Regions from separate parts of the Halobacillus trueperi genome, predicted to be linked through region 2. Evidence: riboswitches for the same ligand, from Rfam matches in the RefSeq annotation. Region 2 holds a riboswitch; each other region holds the start of a gene.
The links. A riboswitch is a leader RNA that binds a small molecule or an ion and turns the genes downstream of it on or off. The one in region 2 is predicted to bind S-adenosylmethionine.
Positions count from the first base shown of each region.

Region 1 (10,109 bases), on a different contig from region 2:
ATCGGTACACCTCCACCCGGGTGAGTAGAGCCACCGACAAAATAAAGGCCGTCGTAAATTTGACTCTTGGATGGTATCTTAAATCCACCATTGGACTTGCGGTCAGCCGCTATCCCGTAAATAGAGCCACCGTTCGGGCCATATAAGGCCTCGAGATCTTCAGGAGTAAAACGATACTCAAACTCAATTGAATCACGCAACCCTTCCATGCCCATGCGCTCTAACTTATCCAACACCGTTTCGCGGTAGGCATCCCAGTCGATCGGTTTACGCTTTTTGTTTTCGAGCGGCGGAACGTGCGTCAGTACAAAAAGATTGTCTTTCCCTTCAGGCGCTTGCGTTTCATCAGACCTTGCCGAAATTCCGATATAGATTGTCGGATCATCCGCAGGCTTCCCTTCTTCAAAGATCTGTTTGAATTCTTTTTCCGGATCTTCGGAGAAAAGGAAGTTATGATGCTTTAAGTTCTCGAATTTACGATCCGTTCCAAGCAATAGCACAAGTCCTGATACGGTCGGGTCGAACTTTTTCTCGAGAGCTTTTGTTTCTTTCTTCACTTTGGATGTTTGTGGAGCCAGCTTCCGATATGCCGGGATGACCTCAAGGTTAGAGATGACAACATCCGCTTCGTGAATCGTTCCCTCAGCCGTTTCTACACCAATAACACGATCACCATCAACGACAAATCGCTGGACTGGAGTATTCAATTCCACATCGATACGCAGCTCTTCCATAAGACGTCCCATACCTTCAGCAATTTTGTACATGCCGCCTTTAACATAATGGATGCCAAGCCCAAGCTGAACATAGACAAGCTGATTTAAAATAGCCGGTGTAGCGTAAGGATTGGATCCTACATACATCACAAAATAATTGAACAGCTGCTCCAAATATTTGTTATCAAAGTGCTTGTGCGTCGCTTTCGCTACCGTATTCATCGGATCCATCTGGAATAATTCACTTAATTTATGATGTTTCTTCAAATCTTTCAAGTCTTCGATACTATATTTATAAAAACTCTTCATACAGAGTTCATACATATCCTGACTGTAGGACAAGAAATCGGTCAGCTTTCGGTTCGGCCGTTCCGTAACCTTGGCCATCTCCTCAAGCATATTAGGTAGATCGCTCGTTACGTCGAGTTGTGTGCCATCTTCGAAAAATGTGCGCCACTGCGGTTCGACACGTTCTACAGTGATATAGTCCTCAAGACGGCGATGCACACTTTCAAATAGCTGCTCAAGAACCCAAGGCATCGTCAATATGGATGGTCCAGTATCAAACGTGAACCCTTTCCCCTCTCTGCGGTTCAGCTTTCCACCTATGTTGCTGTTTTTTTCAATGATTTTCACATCATAACCATCTGCTGACAGTCGAATTGCTGCTGACATACCACCTAAACCTGCTCCCACTACAACCGCTGTTTTCTTTTTCAAAACCATCCACCTCCAAAATTAATAGACAAAAGGAATCAGCCGGTACCTCGAACGGCACCATTTCCTGTACCTTTCCCCATGCTGCTCCACGAGCATCGCTTCTTCGAGCTTAATTCTATGTAGTAATGCGATCGTCATGAAAATTCCACATAGGAGTGCTGCATACAGGTTGCCGAGTCCTGAACAAAACCCAATAATGATGAATAAAAGCCCTGTATAAAGAGGGTGTCTGAGCAGACGGTAAGGACCACTACTTACGAGGCGGTCTCCTTCTTGAACAGAGACATTGCGCGTAAATTGATCTTTCAGATGAAGAATCCCCCAATATCTAAGACCTACTCCAAGGGCGTATAAGACCAACCCCATCCACCAGATTCCTCGATGATGAATAATCCCAATGTCCCATTCCTGCATAAAGAGAGAAAATACGAGCGTCACGACCACGGCCGCGAGGATCAGCAGAAAAGAGCGGCGTTCATAAGAACCACTTTCTCCCGACCGATCATTTCTGAAGATAAAAAACTCTGCCAGCCAAAAGGCCGTCACTACTAAAAACAATCCATCAAACAGGGTCATGGAGCACCCGCCCTCTCTGGATACTATCTTCCATTGTTCCCTTTACATTCTGCAGATAAACCGTAGCTTCCCACTCATTTTCAAACATTCCGCCCCCTTCCTACCCTCGCATAATTGTTCAGTTTCCATTACAATAGCAACAATAATGAAAAAGGGGTTAAAGAAGTTGGACATTTTTTATAGTGTTTTTATCATTTCCGCAGTCATCGCCACTTTCTTAGTGATCTTTAAAAAAATTACAAAGTCCACGTATTGGACAATGGCGATTGTAGGCGTCTTATACATAACCATTCTATTATTCAGTTTTTTCTACGATTCTCCTTAAAAATTCTTGTTTTGTTTATTGATAGCTTCACGGATATGATAGAGTTCCGCGTACATGGCCGTAGCATACACACTGATGATACTTAAGAACATAGAAAGGACGAAAACGGAACCATCAAGACCGAATCCGAGAACGGATGAAAATCCTATGATAGCACCAATAATGACACCGATTCCTGTTAGAAAGATTATTTTTTGTAACGTCACTGAATAAAACATCGTATCACCTCTTCCAAGTTATCTATCTGTTACTATACCCATCAGAGGCTTTGGATACACGTCACCCCTCTCCCATTCTTCCTTACTTATATTCTGCTTTCTCAAACGAAACCCTTTATGTCCAAACAACAAACCTAGTAGCTTTCCATAAAAAAAGCCCAGCTACCTCAAAAGGGCAGTAGGACTCCTCTTATTTTTAATTCCCAACCTTCCACAAACGCTCCTTATTCTTGAAGTATCAGTTTCGAGGCTTTTATTGAGTGGATGGGGGCTGCGAGACTCCCGCGGGAGAAGGAGATAGGCAAGATCCCGCAGGACGTAGTCCGAGGAAGCTCGTCGCTCCCCCACAGGAAAGTGTTCAAATGCGGAATCGCACTGGGAGTGTCTGGGCGAGGGAGCTAGACGAGTTGCTTCCCAGCCACCCCTATCGCTCAACTCAGCAACGAACCCCTAAACATCTCGAAATCAAGTCTTCCACTACCCTGCCATTTAGTTTAATAATTTTTAAAGGAAGAATAAGTCCATTGGAGATATAATTTTATAAAAATAAAAAAAGTGCAACCAAAAAGGTTGCACTTTTGTTTATTATGCTTTATGCTTCCATACGTTTGGCATCTTCATCAATGCCGTGTTTTCTTTCAGATTCAGCGACTACGACGGCACATGCTGCGTCACCTGTGATGTTCAAGGATGTACGTAACATATCGAGCAGTCGGTCGATACCAATAATCAGCGCGATTCCTTCGACAGGCAGGGATACTTGGTTAAGAACCATAGCTAGCATGATCAATCCTACACCAGGGACTCCCGCAGTACCGATACTCGCAAGAACTGCCGTCAGAACGACCATGACCAGTTGCGCAAATGCAAGATCTGAACCATAAACTTGAGCGATGAAAATCGTCGCCACACCCTGCATAATCGCTGTACCGTCCATATTGATGGTTGCACCTAAAGGCTGGACAAAACTACTGACAGGCTTCGGTACATTCAAGTTTTCCTGTGCTGTTTTCATGGAAATCGGTAGCGTTGAACTACTGCTTGACGTACTGAAACCGACCGTCATCGCAGGGAAGAACCCTTTGACGAACTTGATTGGATTCATCTTTCCAAGGAAAGCGACCGCAGAACCGTACGTCACCACTCCGTGGATGATCAACCCCAGGATGACGACAATCATGTACATCCCCATCCCTTTCATACCGTCGATCCCCATCGTTCCGATTGCAGAAGCGAGGAGACCGAAAGCACCATAAGGAGCAAAGCGCATGATCAAGTTTACAAGGAACATCATGATTTCATTTCCTTGTTCGACAAGCTTGTAAATCCCTTCTGTCTTCTTGCCTAGCATCGCTAGTGCGAAACCGATAAAGATAGCGAAGGCAATAATCTGAAGCATGTTCCCTTCTGTCATTGCCTGAATCGGGTTTGTTGGGATGATGTTCGTAAATGTTTCAACGACACCAGGCGCTTCTTGAGCTTCATACTCTGCACCGGCAGGGTTGATATCAACATTTCCCGGTTGGAAGAGATAGGCTAGAGAAATCGCGATACTAATTGCAATCGTCGTTGTGACAAGGAAGAATGCAATGGTTTTCCCACCGATTCTACCTAGTTTCTTAGGGTCGCCAAGAGAAGCGGTACCTAGGGTGATAGAAAAGAACACGATCGGTACAACCAGCATTTTAATGAGATTTAAGAATACCGTACCTAAAGGACCGAAAACATAAGCATCTAACGTACTGAACAGATCCGGTGCAGCTAAATGCAGACCCAGGCCTACAATCGCACCAAGAATCAAACCTATAAAAATCTTGGTTGTTAGTTTCATGAAGTAACCTCCTACAACATTATGAAAACGCTTACTTATTATTTTGTTTAAAAAGTGAAAAATTTCAAAGGCGACATGTACCCAGTCATGTCAAAAAAGCATTAAAAAAAGACTTACTTACAATATGGGGTTCGGTACCTTTGAGCCTTGATATGAATGTGTTTCAGGCTCGTCATAGATGGTTGCAACCAGCGCGTGTGGAAATGTGCTTTATAAATTATAACATAGAATGAGTGAAAATTGAATAGAATTTGATGGCAGTTTCTTATACAACTATGTTCCAGTTGGTGTTGTACAACTTTCAATGGCCATTGAAACCGCGGGATACATAGTCATTTCTAGATTATGAGAATGTTTAGAATTTATTACATATTCATGAACTCCCCTTTATCCATGCATATAGTTTTATCCCGTTGCATAAAAAAACGGCCGCCTTTGCGACAGCCGTTCTTTATCAAGAATCCACTTTTTCCGCTTCCTCAATTCCCTCCGCAAACTTTCCCACTGATCTGGATTTTTGGAAGCTCTTCGATAAATTCTTACAGAAACTTTAGCCTTTTCCAACAGTCCATAACACGCTTTTGCTGAAAAACTTCCTCCGTAATGACCTATAGTGATGAACATTTTTTCAGCCCCATGTTATATCCTCTATTGTTGGGTTTTAGATTTCACATGCGTACGTATCGATGGTTCCCCGTAAGCGCTGGGCTTCTTTATACGTACAACGGTTATGAACCACCTCAAGTCCTGCTTCACTTGCGATCTGGGCCGCCTTCGGTGCGATGACGCCTTCTTGCAGCCAGAAGACGTCCGGACGTATATCCGCAGCTTCCTTAGCAATTTCAATGGCTGCTTCCGGACTGCGGAATACTTGGACGACATCGACTTTGAATGGAATCGATGTTAGATCTGGATACGCCTTCTCTCCAAGTACTTCTGTTTCTCTTGGATTCACAGGGACGATTTGGTACCCCAGCCTCTGCATTTTTCGAGCCAGACGATGACTCGGACGTGAAGGTTTTCCGCTCAACCCGACCACCGCCAAACGTTTTGGACGCGTTTCTCCATCTTCTTTGGTTTTGGAGGAGCTTAAAGCCCAATTGATGACTCCTTCATCATTTTCAGTAATCGCCGTTTGTTCCGTTTCTCTTCCTGTCGCTTTTGCAATGGCTCGATCAAGGTCATTGATCAAATCTTTGCTCGATTCGAGTCCTATAGATAAGCGAATCAATTCCTCTGTCACTCCACTTGCCGCAAGGTCTTCGACGGACAATTGCTGATGCGTCGTTGAAGCTGGATGGATGATCAATGATTTCGCATCTCCAACGTTTGCTACATGAGACCAGAGTGAAATATTATTGATCACTTGTCTCCCGGATTCCCTTCCGCCTTTGATGCCAAAGTTAACGATCGAACCATATCCTCCATCAAGGTAACGGTTGGCTAGCTCATGAGCGGGATGTGAGGGTAACCCTGGATACGAAACCCATTCCACATCAGGATGACCTTGTAAGTATTCCGCGATCTCCTGGGCATTGTCCCCGTGCCGGGCGACACGTAAATGCAACGTCTCCAACCCTTGCAATAACAAGAAAGCATTTTGCGGGCTCAAACATGAACCAAAGTCACGAAGCAGCTGGACACGCAGTTTCGTAATATAAGCAAGTGTTCCGAAATCGGCGGTATAAACGATTCCGTTATAACTGTCATCAGGCTCTGTGAAAACCGGATACTTGCCGTTTCCCCAATTGAACTGTCCTCCGTCTACGACAACTCCTCCAATGGCTGTACCGTGACCACCAATCCATTTCGTTGCAGAATGGATGACGATGTCGGCCCCGTGCTCAATTGGCCGGCATGTATAAGGGGTGGCGAATGTATTGTCAATTAAAAGGGGAAGGTCATGATCATGAGCTACGGCCGCCACCTTTTCAATATCCAGCACGTGAAGACTTGGATTTCCGATCGTTTCAGCGAAGACAGCTTTCGTTCGGTCTGTAATGGCTTTGCGGAAATTTTCTGGTTCCTCTGGGTCGACAAAACGGACTTTAATGCCATATCGCGGTAAAGTGTTAGCGAATAAATTATAAGTCCCGCCATAAAGGTTTGATGCGGCAACCACTTCATCTCCTGCACCTGCGATGTTCAGGATGGATAGAGCAATGGCAGACATTCCGGACGCCGTCGCAACGGAAGCGACTCCACCTTCTAGGAGGGCCATCCTTTTTTCAAAAACATCAACGGTCGGATTTCCGATACGGGAATAGATATTTCCAGGTTCATCGAGGGCAAAAAGGCTCTGGGCATGTTCTGTGTCATGGAAAACATAAGAGGTCGTTTGATAAATCGGCACCGCCCGAGATCCTGTCGTCGGATCGGGAGACTGTCCTCCGTGTAAAGAAATCGTATCTACATCATAGCTTTCAAATGAATTCGTCATGATTATTTCCTCCTCAAAAAGTTTTCTATTCTTATAGATATAGTTGTCTTTAAGCGTGTAAAAAGATTATGGACCTTTTTCCGAACAGCAAAAAACCCTCTTCCTAATAAGAAGAGGGTTTGTCATTTCGATTCCTCCTCTTATCTTCCAGATCAATCTGATCTGTAGGACTTAGCACCTTTTCAAACCGATGTTTGAAGGTTGCCGGGCTTCACAGGGCCTATTCCCTCAGCCTCTCTTGATAAGAGATGTATGCAGTTAATTGATTATGTTGAGAATTATAACGGACAAGAATCAGAAAAGTCAATTATTTTCGACAATTTATTTTTCCGAATCTGTTATCGCTTCTTTCAGCTGTTCAATAATATCTTCATGATCTTCAATTCCGATCGACAAACGAATCACATAATCATTGATGCCGATTTTCTCACGTTCAGCATTCGATAACGCACGATGAGACGTACGTACAGGATATGAAACCGTCGTTTCTACGCCCGCCAATGTAGGAGCAATTTTCACCCATCCGAGAGACCGGAAAAACGCCTCGATATCAATAGAATCATCAAGCTCGATGGTCACAATGGCTCCGTTTCCTCTTTCCGATACCTTTTCAGGATAATAGACGGTACGGACCGAATCATGGTCACCAAGGGCTGTTGCTACTTGTTTTGCATTGTGTGATTGTTTCTTCATCCTAAGACCTAAAGTTTTGGCTCCACGTTGAGTAAGCCATGCTTCGAAAGGGCTGAGATTCGCACCAAACGTGACAACTTTTTGGGTAGCGGCCTGAACCAAATCCTCATTCCCGACCAGCACTCCGCACGTCACGTCACTGTGACCACCTATATACTTCGTCCCACTATGTACGACAAGGTCGACGCCACGCGTGTACGGCTGCAATAAGTATGGGGTCGCGAACGTATTATCAACCATCGTTTTCACATTCTTTTTGCGAGCAAGAGCGACGAGGCCTTCAAGATCTTCCACCCGTAAAAAAGGATTTGAAATCGATTCCGTATAAAGCAGCTTCGTTTGGTCTGTGATCGCCTCTGAAACCTCCTCCAGATTTGAAAAAGAAACCATCGTTACATCAATCCCGAACGTGGGCAGCTCTTTGGTGATCAGCTTGTGTGAACCTCCATAAACATCCTCTGCGGCAACGATATGATCCCCGGGTTTTGCAACTGCGAGAATGCCGGCAAGGATGGCTGACATTCCGGATGAAGACGCTACTCCGGCTGGTGTTTCTTCCAGTTCAGCAACGGTTCCAGCAAGTTCATCTGTATTGGGGTTGCGCTCTCTCGTATATAAATAAGGGCTGTTTCCCTCATAATAACTTTCCAAGTGATCCAAATCTTTGAATGTAAAGGCGGACGTCTGGTAAATCGGTGTACTCTTGCTATTCGGTACAAGGCTTTGATCCGCCTTATGGTGGACTATTTTCGTATCAAAAGATGTATTCGTCATCGTTCGTCTCCTCTCTCTATCACTTAATCAAAAATTATATAGAACAAGCTGGAATATTGTCAAAGTTTTGCGACATATTCACGAATCGCTTGGAAAACATACCGCTCATATCCTTTCTCATGTGGGACAAGATTTTTACGATTCACTTCTTTTTCTTCACCATTAAGAATAGAGACCCCCTTCACGCTCCGTGGTATATCCATCAAACCTTCCATATCGTCCAGTGGCACAGAAACGATGTCCTTCACCTCTTCTCCGATCGTAAAGGTCCTGTCATTTGTCCATGGAAAGAGGTAAATGCGGCAAATCTCCCGGTCTACGAGAACCCCTTCCTTCAGTTCCTCCTTGTAATCGCCTTGATGGATTAACTCTTCGGGCACAACCGTCAAACCGACTTCCTCGTCAATTTCCCGGACACCAGCCAGAAGTACATCCTCCCCCGCTTCTATATGTCCTGCAGCGGTAATATCAAACAAGCTCGGGAAGTCCTTCTTGTGATCAGCTCTTTGTTGAAGCAATAAATGGATCGTTTCACCTTCCTTGTGGAACATCCAACAATGAAACGTTTCGTGCCAATCCCCGTCCAAATGCACCTTCTCCCTTTCTTTTATTCCAATTGGCTGCTCATTTTCATTATAAATGGTTAGCATTTCTGCCATAAGAATCCCCCTATACTCCAAATCCATTTGAATCGCTCTTCCTTTAATAGAAAGCATACTTGAAATAGACCTTCCCTGCATAAAGAAAATGCTCAGAGCCTGATACTCTGAGCGTGGGTCGACCGTATGCTTTCTTGCTAAAATGAATATCCATGATGAATACCCTCCAAAAGAGGTCACAGATCATGGACGGTTTTAGAGTGGTAAATTCGATGATCACTCATGTTAATTGTGTACAAGGCTTGCCGGTACAGGTTTACTGAAGTAATAGCCTTGATATTCATAACAGCCTTTTTGTTTTAAGTAAGCAATATGTTTACTTGTTTCCACACCTTCAGCAATGACTTGCAGGCCGAGACTTTTCGCCATACTGATGATGGCATTGACGATCGGCACCTCTTCCCCTCGTTCACCAATTTGATTGATGAAAGAACGATCGATTTTTATCGCATCCACAGGCAAACGGTTCAAATAACTGAGGGAAGAAAAACCGACACCGAAGTCATCCAGATGTACTTTAATCCCTTTTTTACGCAAACTGTTCAACGTGTCTGTGCTGCGGTCGAAATCTTGAAGGACCATCGTTTCCGTAATTTCGAGGATCAAGCTGTCAGGAGAAAGCCCTGAACTTTTGAGGGCTTCAAGCACTTTTCTGGGAAGATTTAAATCTTTGAACTGCTGGGCAGACAAATTCACCGATATTTTCAAATCCGGTCTACGATCTTCCACCTGCCATCTTTTTGTTTGCTGACAAGCTTCCTTCAATACCCATTCACCAATTTCTATGATCATCCCTGATTCTTCAGCAAGACTGATGAAATAATGGGGAGATAACAAACCGTAATCCGGATGGTTCCAACGGATGAGTGATTCATATCCGATCACCTGCGATGTTCTCCCGCACACTTGGGGTTGATAATGAAGCTCAAACTGATTGTTATCAAGAGCATGATGAAGGGATTGTTTCAAGTGAAGCTCTTCTCTCATCTGCTCACTCATCTTTTCTTCATAAACCGCATAGCGGTTCTTTCCGCTTCTCTTCGCTTTATGCATCGCTGCATCCGCATGGCGTAAAAGAGTCTCTCCGCTATAATGATCTCGAAGACGGGCCGGGGTGAACGCGACACCGATACTCACGGTATTGTAGAACTCTTTAT
Region 1 is NZ_QUAE01000026.1:1,988-12,096, reverse strand. It holds gene DYE48_RS18780 (phytoene desaturase family protein) at 1-1,442, opposite strand, end outside; gene DYE48_RS18775 (methyltransferase family protein) at 1,455-2,012, opposite strand; gene DYE48_RS21275 (hypothetical protein) at 2,179-2,337, shown strand; gene DYE48_RS18770 (hypothetical protein) at 2,334-2,555, opposite strand; gene DYE48_RS18765 (dicarboxylate/amino acid:cation symporter) at 3,148-4,386, opposite strand; gene DYE48_RS18755 (PLP-dependent aspartate aminotransferase family protein) at 5,048-6,826, opposite strand; SAM riboswitch class I at 6,964-7,074, opposite strand; gene DYE48_RS18750 (trans-sulfuration enzyme family protein) at 7,148-8,293, opposite strand; gene DYE48_RS18745 (NUDIX hydrolase) at 8,353-8,952, opposite strand; gene DYE48_RS18740 (EAL domain-containing protein) at 9,178-10,109, opposite strand, start outside.
Region 1: linked by a shared signal. The riboswitch ahead of DYE48_RS18755 (PLP-dependent aspartate aminotransferase family protein) and the one ahead of DYE48_RS09945 (O-acetylhomoserine aminocarboxypropyltransferase/cysteine synthase family protein) in region 2 are both predicted to bind S-adenosylmethionine.

Region 2 (10,109 bases):
CAGAAGAAGTCATGTGATTGTGTTATGTGAGAGTGATCGACGGAGACACATAAACAAAGTCGTGAGTTGGTAGTCTTTACTGCATCTCGGGGCGGCTAATGTCACCAAGGTCTGCCTCCAGGCACAACATAAGACGAAATGGGGCAAACGTTTTTGTAGACCTTCGTTATTCCACTAACACAAGCATAAAGACCTGCTGAAAGGCAGGTCTTTATGCTTGTATGTTTAATGGAAAGCGGTTACTTATGCTATAATGCCATTACATACATCAAAGAAAATAGTTTCTAAAAAAACCATATTCTGATTTGAATCATTTCATACCTGCTTTATTAACCCTGTTTTAATATAGAACATTACATAAATGGCACGGGGCAAATAATTTAAAACCATCCAAAAAGAAACACGGATGGAAACCTGTTTTGGGAGGAGTTTTTCCATGAAGTCGATTTTTCATCGAGCACTAGGTGAGCAATTCCACAATCTTCATCCAGAGCTACAAAAGAAGTACGGATTGACGAGCAAACAAAATCTAATGATCCTTGGCCAAGGGAGAATGACTGAAATCAGAGGGACACATCCTTTGCTGCGCCCTTTTCTTCAAGTGGGAACAAAAGATCACCTTGTGTTTGCAGAAAGAGGAAAAGATGTCCCGTTCACCCTTGAGAATTATATCTATGTAGATGAAAAAGGACGGGAGACGATTAGTTGGATCCGGAGATTTTTCTTTCCTTACTCGATTCGAGGTTTTGATGCAGCGATGCGATTTGATGAAGAGAAAGGTTGTATCGTTGATGATTTAGGAAAGACAGGCCTCATACAAACCGAGCTGGAGATCCATGTCACAGCAGAAGGCGGACTATATATGGAGTCGAAAGCAATGCATGTGGATGGCCTCATGTCTATGGCCAATCCGACGACCAGCGTTTACGAACATTATGATGAAGAGGAAGAGGCTTTTCGTGTACATGTGCACGCAGAGCACCCTGTTTTAGGAACGCTTCTTATGTATGAAGGGACGGTTCATACGGAATTTTTACCGATGACTTTTACTAACATTCCTGAACGCGGCGTGTTGGACTGAAGGAGGAACACCAGTGACAAATCATAAAAATGATGGCAGCGAGAACATCCATACTGATTTTTCCAGCCGGATGACCTATGGTGAATATTTGAACTTGGATGAACTGCTTTCTGCGCAAAATCGTCTGTCACCTCATCATGATGAGATGCTTTTTATTATCATTCATCAAGTCAGTGAATTATGGATGAAGCTGACTTTACATGAACTTCATGCAGCTATAGAAGCAATTAGAAAAGATCAAATGCAGGCGGCTTTTAAGATGCTCGCACGAGTATCGAGCATTCAAAAACAGATTATTCAAGCGTGGGATGTCCTATCAACATTGACCCCGTCAGAATATATGGAGTTCCGTGATCACCTCGGACAGGCTTCCGGCTTCCAATCCTATCAGTACAGAATGATTGAATTTGCACTGGGGTATAAAACTCCTCACGTGTTAAAGATCTACGAAAAAGACCCAGAGCTGCATCATCGACTTGAAGAGGCATATCGTGCACCAAGCCTTTACGATGCTGCCATCGAAAAGCTATCCGACTCCGGTTTTCCGATTTCAGAAAAATTGTTGGACCGCGATTACACGCAGCTGTATGAAAAAGACTCCAGCGTAGAAGCTGCCTGGACGAATGTCTATAAAGATGTGGAACAATACTGGGACTTGTACCAATTAGGGGAGAAGCTTGTTGACATTGAAGACAGTCTCCAGCAATGGCGTTTCCGTCACATGAAAACAGTCGAACGAATTATCGGTCACAAAAAAGGAACAGGTGGATCCTCAGGTGTCGGCTACTTAAAGAAAGTCCTCGATCACCGCTTCTTTCCCGAACTATGGGACGTCCGCACCAATATCTAGAACTTTCCTTATTGGAGAGTTCTTTTTTTATTCCGCTATATGGCAGGATTGTGGAAGACTAAGTTTCGAGACTTTTGTTGAGTGGATGGGGGCGGAGGGGAATGGCTCGCTTTCCGCGGAAGCGCGGTGAGCCTCCTCGCACTGCCGTCCTGTGGGGTCTCACCAAGCACTCTCTTCCCGCAGGAGTCTCGCCATTCCCCTCCGCCCCTTGCCATATGAGTATCTCGAAACAACTTCAAAGATTTAACGTGTTTACAACATTGCCCAGTAAATTCTAGAAAATATGTATTCTACATAAAAAGCCTGATATAGAACGCTTTATTACAATAAGGAGAGTGATAGTGGAAGACATTCTCCTCGGTGAAGGGGTTCGTTTTTCTAGCTCATCGAATGGGGTGGTTGGGAAGCTGCGAGACTCCCGAGGGAAAAGGAGATAGGCGAGATCCCGCAGGACGCAGTCCGAGGAAGCTCGGCGCTCCCCCACAGGAAAGCGAGTAGCTTCCCAACCACCCCTGACGCTCAACCTAGGCAGCGAACCCCGGTTATCTCGAAACTGGGTCTTCCACAATCGGGAGCATTTATGAAGAAGGGACTTGTTTGAATTAACTTAATTTACTGAATATATCGAAGTAATTAAGTCATTGTTACATTTATGTTACAATAGATTGTGTGACTATGAGATAAAGAGGGAAAAGCATGAGACAACCAATTATATATACCATTTTGTTTGTTTTGTTGACGGCGTCCGGCTGTTCTTTCATTGCGAATGCTAATGAAGAGTCGGGAGAGAAGATGGGTAATCAGGCGATGTATGACGTAAGTATAGAAACAGATATCAGTGAATTTGAAGAGTATCACATGACCGCCCATTACCCCCAAACACCGAATAACCAAATTGACCAAACCATTATAGATTATGTGAATCAGCAGAAAGCTTTGTTTAAACAAGAAAGCTATAAAAGTAAACAAAAAAATGATGGAAGCCAGGCGCATGAATTGCACATTGATTTTGAAGTCATTCATCAAAATCAACGTTTTTTTGTTGTGAGGTTTATTGAAACGATCGACCTTGGTGAAGGCGGAGTCATGACTAAACAAACCGTCTTGAATTTCGATAAGAAGAATGGAAAAGCTTTGTCGCTGGAAGAATTATTCAAGGAAGACATCTATTATGTCGATCGTCTTCACGATTGGACGAAAGAGAAATTGATCGATGCAGGTGAAGAAAACGCGAAGCTTCTGGATAAGCTTGAGGCTAAACCTGAATTTTACGAAGATGTCGCTTTGACGGGGGAAGGGGTCCTTGTTTTTATAAATGATCCTGCAAGTGAGGAACCGATCCGTGTGATGATTGAGAAGGATAAAGTATCCAAACTTCTTCGTTCAGAGTATGCAGATGCCTTTAAAGAGGCCGCTGAAGTAGGGGCTAAGCCAACTTCAGAGAATCAGGGAAGCGATAATAAATATCAGGACTTTTCTTTAGAGAACCATTTACATGGGGAAGGGAAAGAAGTGGCTTTAACCTTTGATGATGGCCCTCATCCGGAAGTGACCAGAAAAATCCTTGATGTACTGGATAAGTATGAAGCAAAAGCCTCTTTCTTCATGATCGGAAAACGGGTAGGTTACTATCCTGAAGTGGCTCGTGAAGTGAGTGAACACGGGCACGAAATTGGAAATCATACGTGGAATCACCCCCGTTTGGGACGCTTGTCAGATGAGCAGATCAATCAGCAGATCTCATCGACTCAAACGATTCTGGAACAAGTAACCGGACAGAGGGTGGATTTACTGCGATTGCCTTTTGGAAACCTGCCTTCTGCCAACTATCAAGAAGAAGGCAATGTTGTTCCGTGGACCATCTATTCTGAGAAGTGGGAAGATCTAAAACCGGAAGCGGTCACTGAGGATATTCTTTCAGAAGTAGAAGAAGATTCCATTATTTTGCTTCATGATCTTCAACTGTCTACAGTGGAAACCGTAGATCTCTTACTGGAAAAACTGTACGCTAAAGGGTATGAAGTCGTTCCTGTCGGTCATTTGATCGATAAACAATAAAAACCGTTCCGTTTCAAACTAAAACGGAACGGTTTTTATTTTGATTATACAGGTGGAGGAACAATTAGTTTAATTGTTCCTCCACCCATTTGCCCCAACGTTCAAACTCTACGAGAAATCCATCATGCCCATAGTCGGTGGGTATATGGTGATGCTTCCCTTTTTTACAGGAGATAGAGAATGGTTGGATCAAGGCTTCTGGATAAAGGAGGTCGTGTTCGAAACTGAAAGTGTGAACCTCTGCTTTGTATTGCTTCGCTGCTTGGGCCCATCCATTCCTTCCTCGGCCGATGTCATGGTTGTTCATCGCCTCGAGAAGGTAAAGGTAGCTGTTGGCATCAAAACGTTCTTTAATCTTATCCCCCTGGTAATCCAAATAAGATTGAATCTCATAAGAGGTATCGGCGTGATAGGACCGGTCGAACCTTTTTTCAAATAAGGTACTGCTTCGGTACGTGACCATCCCGGTCATCCGGGCGATTTCAAATCCCTTTAGATCTTCATTTGAATGATAGTCCCCATTATGGAAATGAGGATCACTCTTTATGGCTCGAGCACCGATATGATTAAAAGCGATGCCATAATCACTTAAATAAGGGGTAGCTGCGAGAATGAATAATTTTTTCATGAAATCAGGGTAAAGAAGTCCCCATTCGTACGTCTGCATACCTCCAAGTGATCCGCCTGCTATAGCGTGGACATGAGTGATGCCTAAGCGATATAAAGCTTCATACTGAGCGTGGACCATATCCCGAATGGTAACTTTGGGAAAGGTTTGACGGTATGGTTTGCCTGTGTCTGGATTAATGCTCGCAGGCCCTGTAGATCCGTGACATCCACCCAAAACATTGAAGGTGATCACTTGATAGCGATTGGTGTCGATCGGACAATCTTCACCAATCAAACCGGCCCACCAGCCACGTTCTTCCCTTGAACCGACGGCGAGCTGGTTGCCCGTTAATGCGTGACATACGAGGATGACGGGAGCATTTGTCGGCCCGTATCTTTCGTAGGCAAGCTCGACATGCGAAAGCTTTTCACCAGACTCGCAGGTGAAATTTCCAATCGATATCGTTTGATTGGTTCTTGGGTGACTGGTGGGGTTTTTTAATGACATGCTTTTCATTCTCCTTTCTTTCACTAGACCGATACGAGGGAAGTAGAAAAATCTTTCCCTGACCGGATATTTACAACAGCGTCATAGAGGCTTACCCCTGATATGATGGCTGCATCTTCGTGAGTGATTGGTTTTCGTGACCAGAGTAGTGTCGGTTTTACTTCTTTCGCTATGTTCAGGACATCCTCATTCGCTTCCTCAACATAGACAATATCCCAGTGGACATTCGTTACTTTTTGAAGGTCCTCAAGGTGAGAGAAGGCAACGACTTCAAATCCCAGCCTTTCCAACTTGTTCTGCTCCGCAAGAAGAGCACTTGTTCCAACAATTCCGATTACCCTTTTTCTTAATTCCCCGTTCGAACGGTCCAGGGAGGATGATAAAACCGGCTCTGCCACATGCTTACTTTTACCGTAGGATCTCCTATATCCAGTGGCATGGAAAATGGCGTTGTCCAGGTCCTGAATCAAGTCTTCTACAGACTCTAACCCGACAGACAAGCGGACAAGTTCTTCTGTTACACCAGATTTACTCAAGTTTTCGTCGCTTAATTGCTGGTGAGTCGTAGAGGCCGGATGGATGATTAAAGATTTGGCATCCCCTACATTGGCTACATGCGACCAGATAGTGCTCTGATCAATCAGCTTACGCCCTGCTTCGCGTCCTCCTTTAATCCCGAAGACAACGATCGACCCATGGCCGTAGTGGAAATATTTTTCGGCTAGAGAATAAGTGGGGTGATCTTTCAATCCTGGATAATTCACCCATTCGACACCTTCGTGATGGTTTAAATATTCGGCGATTTCTAAAGCTTGATCCGCATGCGTTTTCACTCGCAAGTGTAAAGTCTCCAGTCCTTGCAAAAGTAAGAAAGCGTTTTGCGGGCTGAGACATGCGCCAATGTCTCGAAGCAGTTGTACGCGCAGTTTTATGGCGAAAGCGGCCGGACCCACATCGACCCCGAACCGGATGCCGTTATAGCTTTCATCAGGTTCCGTAAACCCTGGGAATTTTTCATGATTCCAGTCAAAACGTCCACTATCAACAACAACACCTCCAATGGCCGTGCCGTGTCCACCAATCCATTTAGTAGCAGAGTGGACAACGATGTCTGCTCCCCAGTCGATTGGTCTGCATACATACGGGGTAGCGAATGTGTTATCGATGATGAAAGGGATGTGATGATCGTGAGCGACATCTGCGATCGCTTCAATGTCCAGTACATTCAAACTCGGATTCCCGATGGTTTCGGCAAAGATCGCTTTTGTATGAGGAGTAATTGCCTTGGCGAATGATTCGGGGTCATCCCCTTCTACAAAATGTACATTAATTCCATAGCGGGGGAGGGTGTGGACAAACAAATTGTATGTCCCTCCATAAAGGTTCGTCGAAGCAACAATGTCATCTCCGGCTTTAGCGACATTCAGAATGGCCATCGTGATGGCAGACATGCCTGAGGCTGTCGCCACCGCCGCGGCACCGTCCTCAAGAAGAGCGATTCGTTGTTCGAATACATCCACGGTCGGGTTTCCTATTCGTGAATAAATGTTGCCGGGTTCCGCAAGCGAGAAAAGATTTTGAGCATGTTCTGTATCATTGAAAACATACGATGTCGTCTGATAAATCGGTACAGCACGAGAACCTGTAGCGGGATCAGGTTCTTGACCGCCGTGAAGCAAATTCGTTTCAGGACCGAACGTATGGAATGGTAAACTCATGGGAAAATTCCTCCTCTGATTTTTTCCTAGGGCATCCACTTTATAGAAGGGGGAAAACGAAAAGCCCTCTTCTGTAAGTAAGAAGAGGGCTTTATGTATCTCATACCTCCCCTTATCTTTCAGATCATGTGACCTGTAGGATGTAGCACCTTTTCAAGGTTTTGCCTTGAAGGTTGCCGGGCGTCGTAGGGCCTAGTCCCTCTGCCGCTCTCGATAAGAGTTTTTTTATTCAATTTTTCTGACTTGTTTGAAATTATAAAGCCGTCCTTTCTCATTGTCAAACAATTTCGATACGTTTGAACCCTTCTTGCTGTGGGAATGGTTAATTAAGTCTATGAGATAGGAGTGAAGTTCATGAAACAATATAGTGTCGTACCTAATAAAGATGTAACCGGTTGGTTTGTAAAAATCGAGGATGTCGCTCCGACAGACCTTTATGATGAGCGTGATACCGCTGTTGCCAAAGCAGAGGAAATCGCAAAAGAAAACAAACCGAGCAAACTTCAAATCTTGGATCAAAACCATGAAGTTGAAGAAGAACGCACCTACTAATTAAAACTCCCCATCGCGGGAGTTTTTTTATGTACATAGAATGATTAGTTATTAAATTGTAAGACTTGATTTCAAGACTTTTGTGAGAGTTTAGGGGCTCCGGGAAAAGGTTCGCTTTCCGTGGGCGAGTGATGAGCCTCCTCGAGCTAACGCTCTGCGGGGTCTCATCTACCACGCACTTCCCACAGGAGTCTCACCGTTTCCCTCCGCCCCTTTTCCATATGAGGTTCTCGAAATCCCTCTAACAGTAACCTGCCGCTCCCCCACGGCGTTATAAAGTCGTTTTAACCATAGATTCTGCACGAATAAGGCGAGGAAACAGGGTCTGGGAAACGTCCGCATGAAAAGCGGAAGGAAATCCGGACGTGTGTGTTTTTCTACGTACTGATTCCAAGCACTGCAAATCATCGTTTCCCTGACCCCGTTTCCATGGCCAGGAATTCGTCATTACTTATTCCAACCACGCAAGGCTTACTCCGTAGAGCTTTGGAAGGGGCTTTTGACGCTCCCGCGGAAAGCAAGTCATCCCACCCAGCCCCCATCCACACAACAAACATCTCGAAACTGAGTCTTCCACAAACGGGAGCTTATTACAACAAACTATTACCGCTGACTCTAGAGTTTTCGTGGTGCTCCAGTTATGATGGAGGTAAACGATACATAGAGGTGTGTGCAATCATGAATCAACATTACGATGTCATCATTGTAGGTGCACGTGTGGCCGGCGCAAGTTTAGCTATTTTACTAGGAGAGATGGGGAAGAAAGTCCTCCTTGTCGATAAAGCCAGTTTTCCGAGTGATACATTGTCCACTCATTTTATGTCCCATACAGGATTTTTAGAAAAATTAGGCGTGCTTAAGAAACTCGAAGATTCGGGTTTGAGAAAAGTAACGAGGATGCGGACCTATATTGGAAGCAGTTTCGTAGAAGGGCCGAGGACCTCTTATACCATCATTCCAAGGAGAGACAAGCTCGACTCGATGCTGATTGAACGAGCGCTCACATTCCCATCCGTCCATTTCAAACCCGAAACGGCGGCTCGGGAATTGATATGGGAAGGGGGTACAGTTGTTGGCGTCACTCTAATAGAACACGGAGAACCACATGAAGTGTTTGGGGATTTAGTTGTTGGGGCTGATGGGAAAAACTCAAACCTTGCTCACTGGACAGGGTCAGAAAAGTATGAAGAAACGAAGCCTTTGCGCCCGGTCGTCTACGGATATTTTGAGGGGATAGAGCCTCTACCGGAACCTGCCACAGAGATCTTTCTTCATGAAGGTCGAATCGGCTTTGTTTTTCCTATGGAGCCCAATCGAGACTGCCTGGGCATAGAAATCCATCCAGAAGAATTCAAAACGATGATGAAAAACCCGGAAGAATCGTTTAAACAAACGTTTGATCAAATGTACGGAATGAAAGAAAGAATGAAAGGTGCCAGACTTCAAGGGAAGATGATTGGAACACCAGGCATGCCGAATTTTTTTCGAACGGCCTATGGAGATGGCTGGGCATTAATTGGCGACGCTGGTCACAGCAAAGACCCGAGTACAGGTTTAGGAATCAATGATGCTTTTATGCAGTCATTTTTATTGGCTGATGCATGCTTGAAAATAGATGAAAGAATCTCCAAAGAAGAGGCGATGAAAGAATTCGCAAGGAAAAGGGATGAGCAGCTTCTTCCTGGTTTCCAAATGACACTTCATTATGTCCAGTCCCTCAGAAAATGGACAGATAATGAAGTGGCCCTGTTTCAATCGATGGCAGCAAATCCAATGGTATGGAACAAACTCGTCCCGAATTTGTCCCGTCATTTAGAAAACGATGCTGCTGATTTTCCTCTTCTTCATACAGCGATGCAAATGGAAGCAGAACAGTTCGGTTTTAAAAAGGAATCCTAGCAAGAAAAGTCGAATGAAGGTAATGAGGTGATCAAGGTGGAATGGACGAAAGAAACCGCATTTACAAAATTGCAGGAAATCTATAATGATAAAGTCATGCAGGACGAAAAACGGAGAGTTTTCCAACAAGTGCACAACCATTTGCAACAACATCTCGATGATCTTGCGGTCCAATCGGGCTTGAAGGAAAAAGCGCAGGAACAGCTGAAATTCTTTAAGGAATATACGTTTATGCCTGGAGACAACTTGTTTCAGTCGATGCGCTACGTGTTCCTAATTGCTCGTGGTGAAAAGGAAAGAGATCCAGAAGAGACACGGCAGCACTTGAACCGCATCTACCGTTCGCTTTACCAGCCGGCAGGGCTGAAAAACCCTTATATTCCTGATTCCTTTTGGGAAACCCCTCTTGGTGTAGCTTGTTTAGTTGCAGAAGAAGGTGTAGAAGCTGTCTATCCAATTCTCGATGAAGTATTAGAAGCAGAGCGCGTATAACAAAAAAGCTCAGGCCATGCCTGAGCTTTTTTGTTATAACTATAGGATTGTAAAAAAAACTTCTTTATAACTGGTAGAACTTTTTGATGCTAGTGATAGCTTCGGTGAAACGCGAGGACCCTTCGAGGTTTGCGATCATTCCCTTTAGAATGGCAGAGCGAGGCTGATCCCTTTTCATTTCTTCCGTCAGGACATGCACGGTGTCTTTAATCTCCTGGTCCCCTTCATTGGCTAGTTCTTCTAAGTTCGATAGCAGTTGCTCTTTTTCTTCTCCATAGAGGTTAGCAGGTAAGAGCTGCCGCATGGTTCCTCCAGTTATGACTGGTTGGTCACCGCTCTTTT
Region 2 is NZ_QUAE01000006.1:138,177-148,285, reverse strand. It holds gene DYE48_RS09970 (RQC-minor-2 family DNA-binding protein) at 1-17, shown strand, start outside; gene DYE48_RS09965 (DUF4166 domain-containing protein) at 437-1,081, shown strand; gene kynA (tryptophan 2,3-dioxygenase) at 1,095-1,931, shown strand; gene DYE48_RS09955 (polysaccharide deacetylase family protein) at 2,628-3,989, shown strand; gene metX (homoserine O-acetyltransferase MetX) at 4,054-5,106, opposite strand; gene DYE48_RS09945 (O-acetylhomoserine aminocarboxypropyltransferase/cysteine synthase family protein) at 5,130-6,824, opposite strand; SAM riboswitch class I at 6,934-7,044, opposite strand; gene DYE48_RS09940 (DUF2188 domain-containing protein) at 7,179-7,376, shown strand; gene DYE48_RS09930 (NAD(P)/FAD-dependent oxidoreductase) at 8,055-9,275, shown strand; gene DYE48_RS09925 (hypothetical protein) at 9,312-9,767, shown strand; gene DYE48_RS09920 (TetR/AcrR family transcriptional regulator) at 9,832-10,109, opposite strand, start outside.

Region 3 (10,109 bases), on a different contig from region 2:
TCAAGTTGACACCGAAAATCGCAGGTTCCGTAATTCCAAGGAAAGCAGAGATTCCTGCTGGAAGAGCGATTTCTTTCGTTTTCTTGTTTTTCGTCTTGAAGAAGACCGCAATCGTCGCTCCACCTTGAGCAACGTTTGCCATCGCCCAAATTGGAAGCAAATAGTTACCACCGACGTTCAACAGTTCCGCTTCAATGGCGTGGAAACTGTGATGAACACCTGTCAGGACAATCGTGGAGTACAATCCACCGAAAATCAGACCGGCAATCGGGCCAGCCGTGTCATACACAACACCAAGCACGGAAGTCAATCCATTACCGAGCGTACGGCCAAGTGGTCCAACGACAAGCAAGGCAACAAACCCTGTGAAAATAACCGTCAAGAACGGCGTGAGCAATAGATCGATCGCATTCGGAACAACTTTACGGAAGGCTTGTTCCATTTTCGCCATCACATAAACCGTCAATAGAACAGGGATAACTGTTCCCTGATATCCAAGCATTTCGACACCAAAGCCTAAGAAATCAAGCGTTTCCGGCTGTGCATCAGAAAGTCCCCATGGGTTCAAAAGATTCGGGTGGGTCATAATTCCACCGATAACGGCACCTAAATATGTGTTCCCTCCGAATTCCTTCGCGGCACTAAAACCAATCAAGATCGGCAGAATGATGAAGGAGGCAGATGAGAACATATCAAGCATGACGAACATTCCGCTTTCTGGATCGACCCAGTTGTACGTGTTCATCAGGCCGAGAAGTCCCATCAGCATACCTGCAGCAACGATCGCTGGGATGATTGGCACGAAAATGTTCGATAGCGTCCGGGCAAAACGCGCCAGTGGGTTCATTTTACTTTTCGCCGCATCCTTGTGAGAAGCGGATTTGTCATTTTCTTCCTCTTCTGCTGAAGCTCCGACCATTGGGCCGAAGTGGGTGAAAACTTTGTTGACGGTTCCTGTTCCGAAAATAATCTGGAACTGACCCGAACTTGAGAATGCTCCTTTAACGCCATCGAGTTCTTCAATAGCTGCTTTATCGATTTGACTCTCATCATCAATAACGAGACGTAAACGTGTGGCACAGTGAGTGGCACTGACAACATTATCCTTGCCGCCGAGCAATGGAACCAATTGTTCAGCTACTTCTTTATGATTCATGATGTTTCCTCCTTGTTATTTTTTAGGAAATAAAAAAGACCTAAAACGCGCACAGTATGGATAGGTCATTCGCATACACGAGTCACCTAGCCAACTCTACACATTTTAGGTCTTGCCTGCTTTACCAGTAACAATCCTGCAATATTCAACTTTGAACAATTTCATTTTAACCAATGAAAACGCTATCGTCAATCCCTTTATAAAATTAATTTACGTTTAACAGACGCTGGATATGCAAAGCGATGTAGGCGATTTCAGAATCTGGAAAATCAACGCCGTATTCTTCCTTCAAGTAGCGGGCTACTCTCTCGGACGTCTCATAAGCTTCCCTATATTTCGTTTGAATCAGCTCCAGCATATCTTCATCAATCGGTTCGAAGTTGCTGCCCTCTTCCACACGATTCAACGCAAAGCGGAGATGGGTAATCAAGCGTTGGTAGTTGATGCTCGTTTCTTCAATGGTAAGCCCAACAATCGCTTCGACCTGCTCAACAAAATCACGCAAAATGGTCGCCGTCTGCAACGATTCGCTCATCGACGGCGTGTCCATTTTAGCGGTATGAACGTGAAGCGCGATGTGAGCGACCTCATCCATCGGGACCTCGACACCAAGCTCACGTTTGATCTCTTCTTTTGCCCACATCCCTACTTCGAATTCCTTCTTGTATAGGAACTTGATTTCATTCGTCAACTTGTTTTGAATCGGGAACCCTTGCTCCAGGCGTTCCAATGCAAAAGATAAGTGGTCAGTAAGCGCAATATGAATATGATCGTTTAACGGCGCTTCCAAATACCCTTCCGCATGACTAATGATTCGTTCTGCAACTTCTATATGCTTTTCCGGTAAAGTGGATAAAAGCTGTTGGAATTTTTCTGAAGACTGATCACGTAAGAGGAATATCTTTTCGATTTTATGTTTCGGCACAATATCGTTCCGCTTCTTTTGAAAAGCGATGCCTTTCCCCATAACAATCTTCTCCTGGGGACCATCATAGACAACGACTGCATTATTGTTCAGGATTCTAAAAATGCGCATAGTAAGCTCCTCCGCTCGAATGGTTACTCCTTCAATATTACCACGAAGAGAGTCTTCTATGACAATGGTATGGGCGGTTAGAGCAAAGAGGAAACATTAAGAGAGGGAGGAAGGGGTGGTCTTATCCAAAATCATACGTTCGATTTGCAGGGCAATGGAGAGAACATGCACAAATCCCTCGAGCACAGGGGATGCTTCCATATGCTTTTCATAATGGTACATGAGCGGACGGGCCAATTCTTTACTTACTTCTGGATCAAAATAATAGAAACCGGTCACCGGAAAATAGAGAGCATTACCCACTGGAATGAGTGTCCCCACGGCTATGCTGCCTTTTTCAGGCTCCTTCACCCTTCTATCAATCATGACCACCTCTACCGTTTCTTCTGTCTCCATGTCCACAGCAACGAAGGCGTTTGCTCCGAATTTGTGGCCAATATAGTAGAATTTCGGTGCGGCTTTCTCCCATTCTTCAAGCCATGCTTTCATCAAAGGGGTTTGCTTGAGATCTTGCTTATATTCCATACAAAAATCCTCCACAAAGCTTACGTTCTCAATTTCAGAAACATCATATAGGACGCGCCACCAAAACAAATTCAACTCAAGCGCGAGGCGTTTGTCTTCCGGGGGATCGTGATCCTCCACGAACTCCATCAACAGCGGCCGATACACTTCCCCGACTCTTTGTACAATAAAAGAAACGAAGTCATTGTAAGTCTCAGGCAAGAACGTGTCCATGACTTCCTCCGACAGTGGTTGGCCATGACGAAAAGGGGTTGTCTGTTCGGAAGGCTGCGCAAAAGCCACTATGTTCTTCTTGTTATCAGTCATTCTCATCCTCCTCTTTTTGAATGCTTATGTACTATTCGACACCATCCGCCATTCCCCTTTACTTCCCTCACAACCTTTACAAAACCCGAACAAAAGAAACTGAACCTTTACATGAATTTATTTCCTCAATATGATTCTATAATAAATGAAAATCGGGAAGGCTAATTACTAAACCCTTTCCATATTTCTTGTTACACTAGAAAACGTGAGAAATTTTTGTATAATCATTCTCATTCAGTCAGCTGAGAATTAATTTTCGACAGATTTTTGTCATTGTTGACAAAAAGTCGATTTTATATAATAATAGCTACTGAATTAGAATTATTATAAAAAGCTGCAACATTCCAGCAGCTAATCAAACATACTTTACAGGAGGAATTCTACTATGGCTCTAATCGGTAAAGAAGTACAACCATTCCAGGCGAAAGCATTCAAAAACGGTGATTTCGTTGACGTATCAGAACAAAACTTCAAAGGACAGTGGAGCGTTGTTTGCTTCTACCCAGCAGACTTCTCTTTCGTTTGCCCGACAGAACTTGAAGATCTACAAAACAACTACGATGCACTGAAAGAACTAGGTGCTGAAGTTTACTCTGTTTCTACAGATACTCACTTCGTACACAAAGGCTGGCACGATGCTTCTGAAAAAATCAACAAAATCACTTACGCAATGATCGGTGACCCATCTCAGCAGATCTCCCGTCAATTCGACGTACTGAACGAAGAAGATGGACTAGCTGAGCGCGGTACATTCATCATCGATCCAGACGGCGTTATCCAAACAGTAGAAATCAATGCTGGCGGAATCGGCCGTGACGCAAGCAGCCTTATCGGAAAAATCAAAGCTGCTCAATACGTACGCAACAATCCTGGTGAAGTTTGCCCAGCAAAATGGGAAGAAGGCGAAGATACACTAACACCAAGCCTTGACCTAGTCGGCAAAATTTAAGGAGTGGAATATAAATGGTTCTCGATGCACAAATAAAAGCACAATTAGAAGAGTATCTAAAGCTTTTAGAAGGTGACATCGAACTGAAAGTCAGCACGGGAGACGATAAAGTCTCCCGTGACATGCTGGCTCTCACGGATGAGCTTGCATCCATGTCACCGAAAATCACAGTACAAAACACAGAAATGAAACGCACACCAAGCTTCAGCGTGAACCGCCCGCAAGAAGAAACAGGTGTTACGTTTGCCGGTGTTCCGCTTGGTCATGAATTCACGTCCTTGGTTCTTGCTTTGCTGCAAGTGAGTGGTAGAGCTCCGAAAATCGACGATACGATGATCGACCAAATTAAAAACATCTCCGGAGAGTTTCATTTTGAAACGTTTGTCAGCTTAAGCTGCCACAACTGCCCGGATGTTGTTCAGGCCCTGAATATCATGAGCGTGCTGAACCCGAATATTACGCACACGATGATTGACGGTGCGGCGTTTAAGGAAGAAGCGGAAGAGAAAAACATCATGGCCGTTCCTTCTGTACACCTTAACGGAGAATTCTTCAGTGGTGGACGCACGACGCTTGAAGAAATCGTAGCGAAAATCAGTGAAGGTCCATCTCCAGAGGAATTCACAAACCGTGAGCCTTACGAAGTTCTTGTCATCGGTGGTGGCCCTGCAGGCGCAAGTGCAGCCATCTATTCTGCACGTAAAGGCATTCGTACCGGAATCGTCGCTGAACGTTTCGGCGGGCAAGTCCTTGATACGATGACGATTGAAAACTTCATCAGCGTGAAGAGCACAGAAGGACCGAAGTTCGCCGCAAGCCTCGAAGAACACGTCAAAGATTATGAGATCGATATCATGAACCTTCAACGTGCGAAAAGCTTGCAGAAGAACGATGATAACATGTTCGAACTTGAACTCGAAAACGGCGGAGTACTGAAAAGTAAAACCGTCATCATCTCCACAGGTGCACGCTGGCGTCAACTCGGCGTACCTGGTGAAGACGAGTACAAGAACAAAGGTGTTGCTTACTGCCCACACTGTGACGGACCATTGTTTGAAGGCAAAGACGTAGCCGTCATCGGTGGCGGTAACTCTGGTGTCGAAGCAGCGATTGACCTTGCCGGTATCGTACAAAACGTAACTGTGCTTGAATTCGCAGACACACTGAAAGCAGATGAAGTCTTACAAGAACGCTTGAACAGTCTCCCTAATGCTGAAGTGAAAACGAATGCTCAAACCAAAGAAATCACCGGCGATGATAATGTGAATGGAATCACATACATCGATCGTGAATCTGGTGAAGAACAGCACATCGACCTTGAAGGTGTATTCGTCCAAATTGGACTTGTACCGAACACCGAATGGATGGATGAATCGGTTGAAATGAACCGCATCGGTGAAATCATCACAAACAAACACGGCGCAACAAACGTGCCAGGATTGTTTGCTGCGGGTGACGTAACTGACAGCCCACACAACCAAATCATCATCTCTATGGGTGATGGTGCGAACGCGGCGCTGGGTGCGTTTGATTACTTGATTCGTAACTAATGACCTTTATACCAAAGAAGAGCGACAATGGTCGCTCTTCTTTTTTATTGTCAACATGAGCTAGACGGAAGTTACTCATATAAGAAGGTGTCATGAGGAGTAAAAATAGGTACATGAAAAGATCAAAAAAGAGGAAACCACTAACGGCTTCCTCCTTTTTACTGATTAAATTGGCAGAGGAGCAAGCGGCGAAACAAAGCCTCTCTCCACAAGTTCATCCCAAAACGCTTTCGGAATCTTCCGCTGAATCATCTCCAAATCTTCCTTAATACGATCCGGACGAGTCGAGCCGGGAATGACCGACTTTACGGCTGGATGGGCCGTTGAAAATTGGAGTGCAGCTGCTTTTAACGGCACATCGTACTTGTCGCCAATCTCCTTCAATTGATTTACTCTTCCAATGATATCTGCGCCGGCTTTTTCATAGTTGTAGTGATCTCCACCAAACAAGACACCAGAGTTATAAGGACTGCCGACAACGATGTCTACATCCTTCTCTTCTGCCATCGTCATCATGCGCTGTAACGCGCGGTCATGCTGGAGGAGTGTATATTGCGTTGCGGATAAACAGACATCCGGCCTTGTTTCCTCAAGCTCCATCGCAAGTTCAATCGGTTCTGTCGTGTTAACGCCAAGGCCCCACGAACGGATGACTCCTTCTTCCCGAAGACGTGACAATACACGGAAAGCTCCGGTTCTCGCTTCTTCAAATTTAGCCACCCATTCATCTCCGTGGAAATCAGGAGAAACGTCATGCACGAAGACCATGTCTAAACGATCGGTTTGCAGTCGTTCAAGGCTCTGCTCGATCGACCGTTTCGTTGCGTCTTCCGTGTAATCGGTAATGACTTTATTGTTCCGGCCATGTTCAAAAAGCCCTTCGTTCTCTTCTGTCTCATCCGTCATATAACGACCGACTTTTGTGCTTAATACATAGTCATCACGGTTATACTTCGATAACACGTCACCGACACGCATCTCCGCTAAACCGGCTCCATAAAAAGGTGCAGTGTCAAAATAGCGGACGCCCTGATCCCAGGCGGTTTGTATCGTTTCACGGGCTTCTTCTTCCGGGACATCCCTGAACATATTTCCTAAAGGGGCTGTGCCAAGTCCTACTTTATGTTTCAATGCATCCTGCAGTGATTTCATGTGTTCATTCCTCCTTTTAAAAAGAACCTATAGTTGTATAACCAACTATAAGAAAAATGAAACATTCCTTCCAAGGAGATTAAGTCTACATCAGCCCTCCTGCCACACTTCTTCTGCAATCCTGACAACATGGTCGATTTTCTTCCACTGCTGTTCTTCTGTGATTTCATTACCTTCTTCTGTTGATGCAAATCCACATTGAGGACTCAAACACAGCTGGCTCAAAGGTACATAATCTGAAGCTTCAAGAATACGAGCCTTCACGCGCTCTGGATCCTCCAACTCTCCATACTTTGATGTAATTAAACCAAGAACGATGGATAAGTCTTGGCGGTTCATATGACGAAGGGGCTCAAATCCGCCGGAGCGCTCATCGTCAAACTCAAGGAACAAACCATCAACATCCAAGCCACCAAAAATTGTTTCCGATACCGCTTCATAGCTTCCACTCGTCATAAAGGTCGAACGGAAATTGCCTCGACAAATATGCATGGTAATAAGCAGATCATCCGGTCTGTTGGCAATCGACTCATTGATGGCACGTGCACACAGCTCGGCCACTTCCTCAGGGTTTTGGCCTTTCTTTTTCATTGAAGCACGTCCTTCTTCTGAGAAAAACGTCGCCCATGACGTATCATCAAACTGTAGGTAGCGGCAGCCTTCCTCATAAATTTTGTTTATGAATCCTCGATAAGCCACCACTAAATCATTGACGAGTTCTTCATCGTCATCATAAATGCCTTCCGACCGATCCGCACGGAATAAGAGCATGTTCGGACTCGGGATTGTCAATTTGGCAACAGCATCACCGGCAATGCTTTTTAAAAAACGGAAATGTTCGACCATCTCATGATCACTGAAACCTACCTGTCCTGTAATTTTAATTCCACGGGCTTTCGTTTCCACTCCTTTGAATTTCAGACCTTTTTCAGGTTCATAACCTTCTACCCCATCGAGGCCTTCGAGGAAATCAAAATGCCACCAGCTGCGGCGGAAATCGCCATCCGTGACAGCTTTCAATCCTGCTTCTTTTTGTTTTTCTACTAATTTTACAATCTCTTCATCTTCCACTTGACGCAATTCCTCTTCCGTTATTTCTCCCTCTGCCTGTTGGATACGTGCTGCTTTTAATCGTTCTGGCCGTAGGAAGCTTCCTACATGGTCTCCTTTAAATGGTGTTCTCTTCACATTCTTTTCGGTTGTTACAGACATTTATAACCCTTCTTTCTTTCATAGTTTGTGCGCTCCAATAAGAAAAGCCCCTCTTCTAAATAAGAAGAGGGGCTAAGTAACCGCCGAACGATTCCCTTCTTATCTGCAAGCTGAACGCTTCTGGAATTAGCACAGTACTTTCTATAAGTCTGCTGCTAAGGTATCAACGGGCCAGTCCCTCCACCTTTCTGGATAAGAAACATGATTGAATTGTTAAAGATTACTATACAGGACTTCAATTGAAATTGACAACCGATTCTGAACATTTTTCTCTTGTTTTCCTTAAATAAAAATCCCCCTCTTCAAGAGGAGGATTCAATCAACGCCATTCTCAAATAATCCACGAACAGAACCGACTGCTCCTTCAACTTTACCTTCTCTTCGGGCAAAATGGCATGATCGAGTGCCAGCCCGTCAATGAAAGTGATGATCGAACGCGCAATAATTTGGCTCTCATAGCGATCACTGAACTCACCGGATTTCTGTCCTTTTGTGATGAGTCCATCGTAAATCTGCAGACCCATTTCATAACGTTTTTCCCCGTACGCACGTCTTCGTTCATTGTTACGTCCCGTGATAAAGAACTCAAGCTTGCTTGGTGCGAGAGGGTCCATCTCTGTATTCGGACTGCCATCTTCCCCGAACAAAAGCTGCATAAGCAGGTCCCAGTAGGATTCTACTTTTTCAAGAGAATCCTCTGTCGTTTCAGCTTCGTCCGTCAGCCCTTCTTCAAGCAAAGCTTCAAATAGGTCTTCTTTATTTGAAAAATATTGATAGAGACCGCCGCGGCTGACGCCAGCCGACTCCATGACATGCTTCATCGTCGTGTGCTCGTATCCATGCTTGATGAATACGTTCCTTGCGGCTTCCATGATGTCAGCTCGTCGTTGCTTCAGGTGTTCCTTGCTCACTCGTGGAGACATGTGCTTTCCCTCCCTCTACTTTTCGCTTCGTTACAAATCCTACGATGGATACGCAGACAAGGAGACTTGCTGTAATGGTAAACGTCGGAATGACGCCAATCATCGTCGCGATCCATCCTCCGACAAGAGGCCCAATGATGGTCGCAGTCGTCATGACACTATTGATGACCCCAAACACGCGCCCGGTCATATGAACAGGCGTGTTCACCTGGACAGTCGCCTGGAACGGAACAAAAATCAGACTTGCAGAGAAACCCGCGGTGAATCCGAGTCCCGGTCCCCAAAGGATAGAATAATTGAGGTCATAAAAGGTAAGCATCCCCATAATCCCAAAACTCGCTCCGATTCCACAAACCCCAAGGAGCATGAGCGGATAAGCTTTATAATCCGTTTTCTTCGCTAACAAAAATCCTGCTAAGAACATGCCGAGACCAGACCCCGTCACTAGATAACCGAACAAATCGGGGGACACCTGCGTCAGCTCACGAATTAAGACAATCAGCTGAGAATCGGCCGATTGAAGAATCAACAGGCTGAGCCCGACAAGAATCAAACCCGTCATCATAAAGCGGTTCGATTTAAGAAAAGAAAAGCCGAGCGCGAACTCTTTCTTGAACGACGCTTTCTCTTTTTCTTCTTCGGTCGTTTCCAGAGGAAGCGCATTTGGAACAAACAAGAGGATGACCGCAGACACGAGAAACGTGGCCGAGTCGATGATAAAAACTTGCTGGGCGCCGAAAACCGTAACAAGCAATCCACTGACGAGCGGGCCGAGTATTTTCGTCGACGAGTCAATCATCGAAGTGATCGACATCGCCCCTTTCATATCCTCCTCCGGCACCACTTCCTTCAATTTCCCGTTTTTCGCAGGAATGAAGACTGCGGAGAAGATTCCGATCGTAAGTAGGGTTGCATAAACCATCCAAAGCGATGTCGCGATCGTCAAAATCAGTATTAAAGCCGCCCTCACGACATCAGATACGATCATAAGTGTTTTGCGGCTGAAGCGGTCAGCCACCATTCCAGCAACCGCTCCAAACAAAGCCATCGGCACAGCTAAACATAAAAAGACGAAAGACACTTCAAGCGGTGACGCATCCCATTTCAACCCGACAAGCGTGATAATCGCGACAATGCTGAGCCAGTCGCCAATGCTCGAGATGGCTTGCGCGGACATCAAGGTCATATACCCTTTGTTTTTCCATAAACGTTCCATAGGTTGGGCCCCTCTCAATTAAACGACACCGATGTCGTTTTGTTAGTTGTATTATATCGACACTGGTGTCGTTTTGCAACCATT
Region 3 is NZ_QUAE01000004.1:127,593-137,701, reverse strand. It holds gene DYE48_RS07220 (sucrose-specific PTS transporter subunit IIBC) at 1-1,156, opposite strand, end outside; gene DYE48_RS07215 (PRD domain-containing protein) at 1,362-2,192, opposite strand; gene DYE48_RS07210 (hypothetical protein) at 2,289-3,023, opposite strand; gene ahpC (alkyl hydroperoxide reductase subunit C) at 3,409-3,972, shown strand; gene ahpF (alkyl hydroperoxide reductase subunit F) at 3,987-5,522, shown strand; gene DYE48_RS07195 (aldo/keto reductase) at 5,688-6,674, opposite strand; gene DYE48_RS07190 (5-methyltetrahydropteroyltriglutamate--homocysteine S-methyltransferase) at 6,765-7,886, opposite strand; SAM riboswitch class I at 7,983-8,085, opposite strand; gene DYE48_RS07185 (TetR/AcrR family transcriptional regulator) at 8,189-8,809, opposite strand; gene DYE48_RS07180 (MFS transporter) at 8,763-10,025, opposite strand.
Region 3: linked by a shared signal. The riboswitch ahead of DYE48_RS07190 (5-methyltetrahydropteroyltriglutamate--homocysteine S-methyltransferase) and the one ahead of DYE48_RS09945 (O-acetylhomoserine aminocarboxypropyltransferase/cysteine synthase family protein) in region 2 are both predicted to bind S-adenosylmethionine.